Regions from separate parts of the Spirillospora sp. NPDC127506 genome, predicted to be linked through region 1. Evidence: riboswitches for the same ligand, from Rfam matches in the RefSeq annotation. Region 1 holds a riboswitch; the other holds the start of a gene.
The links. A riboswitch is a leader RNA that binds a small molecule or an ion and turns the genes downstream of it on or off. The one in region 1 is predicted to bind ZMP and ZTP.
Positions count from the first base shown of each region.

Region 2: it holds a riboswitch for ZMP and ZTP, as region 1 does, so the genes downstream of both, ABTW95_RS12165 (bifunctional methylenetetrahydrofolate dehydrogenase/methenyltetrahydrofolate cyclohydrolase) here and glyA (serine hydroxymethyltransferase) in region 1, are expected to answer to the same signal.

Region 1 is NZ_JBEORG010000037.1:6,455-9,843, reverse strand. Features, by position in the region: gene ABTW95_RS28175 (substrate-binding and VWA domain-containing protein) at 1-184, opposite strand, end outside; gene ABTW95_RS28170 (Lrp/AsnC family transcriptional regulator) at 399-869, shown strand; partial or broken gene ABTW95_RS28165 (DMT family transporter) at 1,000-1,800, shown strand; ZMP/ZTP riboswitch at 1,893-1,979, shown strand; gene glyA (serine hydroxymethyltransferase) at 2,033-3,304, shown strand; gene ABTW95_RS28155 (class I SAM-dependent methyltransferase) at 3,301-3,389, opposite strand, start outside.
Region 2 is NZ_JBEORG010000009.1:106,242-109,630, forward strand. Features, by position in the region: gene ABTW95_RS12155 (DUF3017 domain-containing protein) at 1-177, opposite strand, end outside; gene ABTW95_RS12160 (FHA domain-containing protein) at 417-1,145, shown strand; gene ABTW95_RS12165 (bifunctional methylenetetrahydrofolate dehydrogenase/methenyltetrahydrofolate cyclohydrolase) at 1,309-2,157, opposite strand; ZMP/ZTP riboswitch at 2,212-2,296, opposite strand; gene ABTW95_RS12170 (hypothetical protein) at 2,367-2,543, opposite strand; gene purH (bifunctional phosphoribosylaminoimidazolecarboxamide formyltransferase/IMP cyclohydrolase) at 2,694-3,389, opposite strand, start outside.

The sequences.
Region 1 (3,389 bases):
TGCATCGGGTCTCGCGGTTGAACGCCGCGGCCACCGCCGAGACCGCCTCCGTGATCTCCGGCGCGGCGGCCACGTCGACGACGGGGGCGGCCGCCGGGCATTCCTCGGCCTCGGAGAGGGCGTACACCGACGTCCCCAGCACCGCGGCCAGCGCGATGCCCGAAACGGCCGACGCTCCGCGCATCCGGCGCCTGCGCCGCCCCCCGCGATGAGTTCCGCTCACGATCGACCTCTCCCGAAGCTGTGAGCCGCCAATTGTCGGGGTGGGACGGCGCCGGCGGCATCGGCGAAATCGCCTGCGCCGTGGCGGGGTCGAATAATCTTCGGGATGTGGGGCTTCCGGGCGTGGTTCACGCGCGGGAGTTCGGCTTCTGGCGGTCGATTCGGGAGGAGCGGCGGTGGACGCGGTCGATCAGGCGATCCTGCGGCGGCTGCAGCGGGACGGGCGGCAGACCAACCGCGAACTGGCGGAGGCGGTGGGGATCGCGCCGTCCACCGCCCTGGAGCGGACGCGGGCGCTGCGGGCGCGCGGCGTCATCACCGGATTCCACGCGGCGGTGGACTTCGAGCGCCTCGGGCGGGGCGTGCAGGCGCTGATCTCGATCAGGATCCGGCCGCAGTCGCGGGAGGCGATCGAGTCGGCGCGGGACGGCATGGCGGCGATGCCCGAGGCCGTCGGCGTCTTCGTCGTCACGGGCAACGAGGATCTGCTCGTGCACGTGGCCGTGCCGAGTACCGCGTACCTGCGCGACTTCGTGCTCGATCGGCTCGCGCGGCGCAAGGAGTTCGTGGACGTGCGGACGACCGTCGTCTACGACTACGTCCAGCCCGTGGAGCAGTCCGAACTTCCCACGAGCGAGACGCGGTAGCGCCGAACGTCGTGTGGGCGGCGCTGTTCGGTGGGGTTTCGTGGCGAATGAACGGCGGATGTGGGCTGCTAGGGCGAATGAAGTTCGGTACTGAGAACTGGCTGCCGCATATCCTTCTAGCTTCGGTCGTATGGATCGACGAAGCAATCTGTCCGGGTCGCTGCTCGTGCTCGCGGCCGGGGTGCTCTGGGGGACGGTCGGGCCGGCGCAGGTGCTGGCGGGGCCGGCGGCGAGCCCGGTCGCCGTCGGCGGCGCGCGGATCTTCTCCGGCGGGCTGATCCTGGCCGTGCTGGTGCTCGGCGCGAACCGGCGCGCGTTCCTCACGCTGGGGCGGCGGACGTGGGTTCCGGTCCTGGCGGCCTCCGCCGCCACCGGGACCTTCCAGGCCGCGTTCTTCAGCGCGGTCGACCGCACCGGCGCCGCGGTCGCGACCGCCGTGGTGTTCGGGCTGGCGCCCGTCTCGACCGGGCTGTGCGAGCGGCTCGTCCTGCGGGCGCGGCTCAGCGGCAGGTGGTGGGCCGGGACGGCGTGCGCGATCGGGGGCGTCGCGTTGCTGATGGTGCCGGGGACGGCCGTCCACGTCGACCCGGCGGGGATCGTGCTGAGCCTCGTGGGCGGGACGTGCTTCGGCGTCTATACGGTGTCCGCCAAGGTCCTCACCGGGCGGGACGCGGGGATGGCCGCCGCGGTGTCGGTCACGCTGCTCGCCGGGGGAGCGGCCCTGCTGCCCTGGACGGTGGCCGAGCTTCCGGCGCTCGCGGAGCCGCGTTCGGCGGGCCTCGTCGCCTGGCTCGGGATCGCGGCGACGGCGGCCGCGTACATGTTCTTCGTCACCGGGCTGGGGCGCGTCTCCGCCGCGACGGCCGGGACGCTCAGCCTCGCCGAGCCGCTGGTCGCGGCGGGGCTCGCCATCGCCGTCCTCGGCGAGCGCATGTCGGCGCCGGTCGCGGCCGGGTCGCTGCTCCTGCTCGGCGGGCTGTTCGTCGTCTCCGTCCCGGCGCGGCCGCGGCCGCCCCGGTATGATGGCGTGCACGTGACTGGCGCAGTGAAGGTGGAGACGACCACCGGGGAGCGAAACTAGTCCGCACGCCGCGCGCCTGGGCGTACGGGTCCCCTTCGCCGGGGCGCCCGAAACCCCGGCGCGAGCAGCGCGGAGGCTCACCATGCACGAACCGCCCGTCCCCCATCTGCAGGACCAGGACCCCGAGATCGCCGGGCTGGTCGAGGCCGAGGCCCGCCGCCAGTACGAGAAGCTCCGGCTGATCGCGTCCGAGAACTACGTGTCGCCGGCGGTGCTGGAGGCCACCGGCTCGGTCCTGACGAACAAGTACTCCGAGGGCTACGCCGGCAAGCGGTACTACGAGGGCCAGCAGAACGTCGACCCGATCGAGCTGCTGGCGATCCAGCGGGCGAAGGAGGTGTTCGGCGCCGAGCACGCCAACGTCCAGCCGTACTCGGGGTCGCCCGCGAACCTCGCCGTGTACATGGCGTTCCTGGAGCCCGGCGACCCGGTGATGGGCCTGTCCCTGCCGATGGGCGGGCACCTGACGCACGGCTGGTCCGTCTCCGCCACCGGCAAGTGGTTCCGTCCCGTCCGGTACGACGTGCGCGCCGACACCGGGCGGGTCGACATGGACCAGGTCCGAGACCTGGCGCTCAAGGAGCGGCCGAAGCTGATCTGGTGCGGCGGCACCGCCATCCCGCGGACGATCGACTTCCCGGCGTTCGCGGAGATCGCCCGCGAGGCCGGCGCGGTGCTCGCCGCCGACATCGCCCACATCGCCGGGCTGATCGCGGGCGGCGCGCACCCGTCCCCGATCGGGCACGCCGATGTGGTCACCACCACCACGCACAAGACGCTGCGCGGCCCGCGCGGCGCCATGATCCTGTCGACGGCCGAGCACGCGAAGGCGATCGACAAGGCGGTCTTCCCCGGGCTGCAGGGCGGCCCGCACGACCACACCACCGCCGCGATCGCCGTCGCGCTGAAGGAGGCGGCCCGGCCGGACTTCACCCGGTACGCCCGGCAGATCGTCGCGAACGCGAAGGTGCTGGCCGCCGCGCTGACCGACCGCGGCTACGACCTGATCTCCGGCGGCACCGACAACCACCTCATCCTGATCGACCTGACGAACAAGGGCGTCGCGGGCAAGCCGGCGGCGCAGGCCCTCGACCGCGCCGGGATCGAGCTGAACTACAACGCCGTCCCGTTCGACCCGCGCAAGCCGTTCGACCCGTCCGGGCTGCGGCTCGGCACCGCCGCGATCACCACCCGCGGTCTCGGCGAGGAGCAGATGCCGCAGGTCGCGGCCTGGATCGACGAGGTCGTGCAGGCCGCCGCCAAGCAGGACGAGGCGGTCGTCGAGCGCGTCGCCGGGCAGGTCCGCGAGCTGCTCGCGGCCTACCCCATGCCGGGCTGGGCGCCGGCGCCCTAGACGCCCCGCAGAATCGTGATCATCCGCCAGGCGGCGGGGTCGGTGAGGGCCACCGCGTCCTCACCGGTCCCGAAGTCGCCGTACC
Region 2 (3,389 bases), on a different contig from region 1:
GAGCAGCGCGGCGGCCATCAGGCCGGAGCCCTTGCGGAAGTAGTTGAAGGCGCACAGGGTCAGGCCGGCGCCCACCCCGCTGAGCACGAGGAGGTACGGGAGCTGCGCCAGCCAGTGCGGCGCGGCGCCCCCGCGGCGCGGCGCCCTGCGCCTGCGCCGGTGCACCTGGGTGCTCATGGCCCTCACGGTATCGCCGATCGCGGCGCGGGACGACATCGTGCGCGCGGAGCGGCGATGGAACGGTCCGTCTTGTCGCCCGTCGCCGGGAAAACCGGTGTGACGGAGGGTGCCCGGGTGATGCCCGAGAGGCCGGAATCCCTTGCACCATCGGTGCTACTCGCCAGTAGGAGGGTGTGACGGCACGGTGCCCGGGTAACCCGGCAGACAGGGGTCGCTAACTAGCTGGGAGGACTGCCGTGGAGGGGCCGTTCATGCGGATCGAGGACAGCGGGCTGGTGATGCCGCTGCGCCCCGACGTGACGACGGTCGGGAGAGGGAGAGGAGTCGACATACGCCTCGACGACCCGAGTGTGTCCCGCTTGCACGCAGAGATCGTCCGACGTGGCCCGTACGTCTACGTGGTGGACATGGGCCTGTCCCGTAATGGAACGCGCGTCAACGGCCGGCCGATCGCCCGCCGTGTCCTGGAGGACGGTGACGTCGTGAGCTTCGGCACGGCGCGCTGCCGGTTGGGGGGCATCCCCCGTGAGGAGGTCGACCCGGACGTCGAGCTTCGGCGCGCCGTCGCTCCGGAGCTCACCCGCCGCGAGGTCGACGTGCTGACCTCGCTGTGCCGTCCCGCCCTGTCCGACGAGGCGTTCGTGGCCCCCGCCACGGCGCGCGACATCGCCGGCGAGCTGGTGGTGACGGAGGCGGCCGTCAAGCAGCACCTGCTGCGCCTCTACCAGAAGTTCCGCATCCCCGAGGGCGCCAACCGGCGCACGCGGCTCGCGAACGAGGTCATCGCGATGGGCCTCGTCCGCCCGCTGCCGCCGGTGCACGTCCCGCACCAGGGCCGCCCGCCGATGGACGGGCGCGTCCCCGGCGTGCGGGGGACGGCGGAGACGCGCAGGCCGGGCAGTCCCGGCCACGGCCACGGTCCGGGCCGTCCGGCCCCCAGCGCGGCGGGACGGAGGGCGAGCTGATGTGAACCTGCGGTCGCCCTCCGGGCAGCGCGTACACGAGGGCGATCGCTGAACCTCCCGACGGGGCCGCGCAGGTGACGGCGCGGCCCGCCAGGAGCAACGGGTACGGGGCCGCCACCTCGGTGCTGAGTGGCGGCCCCGGCCACGTGCCGGGGGCCGCGGGTCAGCGGTTCTGCTCGGCCGCTTCGACGACGTTCGCGAGCAGCATGGCGCGGGTCATCGGCCCGACGCCGCCCGGGTTGGGCGCGACCCACCCGGCGACCTCGCGCACGTCGGCGGCGACGTCGCCGGCGAGCTTGCCGTCCACCCGGGAGACGCCCACGTCCAGGACGGCGGCGCCCGGCTTGACCATGTCGCCCGTGATGAGACCGGGGACGCCGGCGGCGGCCACCACGATGTCCGCGGCGCGGGTGTGCGCGGCGAGGTCGCGGGTCGCGGTGTGGCAGAGCGTGACGGTCGCGTTCTCCGTGCGCCGGGTCAGCAGCAGGCCGAGCGAGCGGCCGACCGTGATGCCGCGGCCGACGACGGTGACCTCGGCGCCCTTGAGCGGGACGTCGAAGCGGCGCAGCAGCTCGACGATGCCCTTCGGCGTGCAGGGCAGCGGGCCCGGCTGCATCAGCACGAGCCGCCCGAGGTTCGTCGGGTGCAGGCCGTCGGCGTCCTTGGCCGGGTCGATGCGCTCCAGCACGCGCTGCTCGTCCAGCCCCTTCGGCAGCGGGAGCTGGACGATGTAGCCGGTGCAGGCGGGGTCGGCGTTCAGCTCTGCGACGGCACGCTCGACGTCGTCCTGGGTCGCGGTGGCGGGCAGGTCGCGGCGGATGCTCTCGATGCCGACCTCGGCGCAGTCGCGGTGCTTCATGTTCACGTAGGCGCGGCTGCCGGGGTCGTCGCCGACCAGCACGGTGCCGAGCCCGACGGTGACGCCGCGGTCGCGGAGCGCCTCGACGCGGCCCTTGAGGTTCGAGCGGATCTCGGCGGCCGTGGCCTTGCCGTCCAGAATCTGTGCCGTCATGCGTTCCTCCGCGTGGATCTCGCCGGGGGCGCAGGACCGAGCCCGGCTCGAGGTCCCGTCCACCCAGGCGCGCGGTGTCCGGACTGTCGTTCGCTCCCCGGTGGTGATCCACCTTGCCGCGCCAGTCGCGTGAAAACCCATGCTAACGGCCGCGCGCGGCCGCAGACCGGCGCCGGGCGGCCGCGGCGGGCCGGAGCGGCGCGGGCGAGCTAGTCCTCGGAGCGCTGCCGCCGGGCGAGGAGGCGGTCGGTGCCGTGCCAGCCGAGCTGGGCGGCGAGGACGGCGGCCAGGAACGCGGCGACCAGCCCGATCACCTGCCGGGAGTCCATCAGCAGGGCGTCGACCTGGTAGACCGACCTCAGGATGAGGGCCAGCAGCACGTCCATTCGCGCCTCCGTCACGGAACGCCCGCGCCGGGTCAAGTGAGGGGTCATGATGGGCGCGGTCCGGGGCAGAGGCTACCCGCACCCGAAAGTAAAGAATCCGGCGGTAAACCCGGTGTGGCTGTGGCGCGCGCCACACCGGGCCGCCCTCGGTCAGTGGAAGAAGTGCCGGACGCCGGTGAAGTAGAGGGTGATCCCGGCCTTCTCGGCCGCCTCGATGACCTTGCCGTCGTTGACGGAGCCGCCGGGTTCGACGATCGCCCGCACGCCCGCCTCGGCCAGCACTTCGAGGCCGTCGGGGAAGGGGAAGAACGCGTCGGAGGCGCCGACGGCGGACGCGGCGCGCTCGGCGCCGGCCCGCGCGACGGCGAGCTTGGCCGAGTCGACCCGGTTCACCTGGCCCATGCCGACGCCCACGGTCGCCCCGTCGGCGGCCAGCAGGATCGCGTTCGACTTCACCGACCGGATCGCCCGCCACGCGAACGCCAGGTCCCGCAGCGCGGCCTCGTCCGCGGGCTCGCCGGTCTTCAGCTCCCAGGCCGCCGGGTCGTCGCCGGGCGCGTCCACGCGGTCGACGCCCTGCAGCAGGACGCCGCCGTCGATGCGCCGGTACTCGGTCGCGCCGGCGGGGGCGTCCGGGCAGACCAGCAGCCGGACGTTCTTGAACCGGTCCTTCAGGACGGCGACGGCCTCGTCGTCGAAGGCGGGCGCGACGACGACCTCGGCGAAGCTCTCGGTGACCTGCCGGGCCATGGCGGCGGTGACCGGGCGGTTCGCCGCGATCACGCCGCCGTAGGCGGACACGGGGTCGCAGGCGTGCGCCTTGCGGTGCGCCTCGGCGATGTCGGC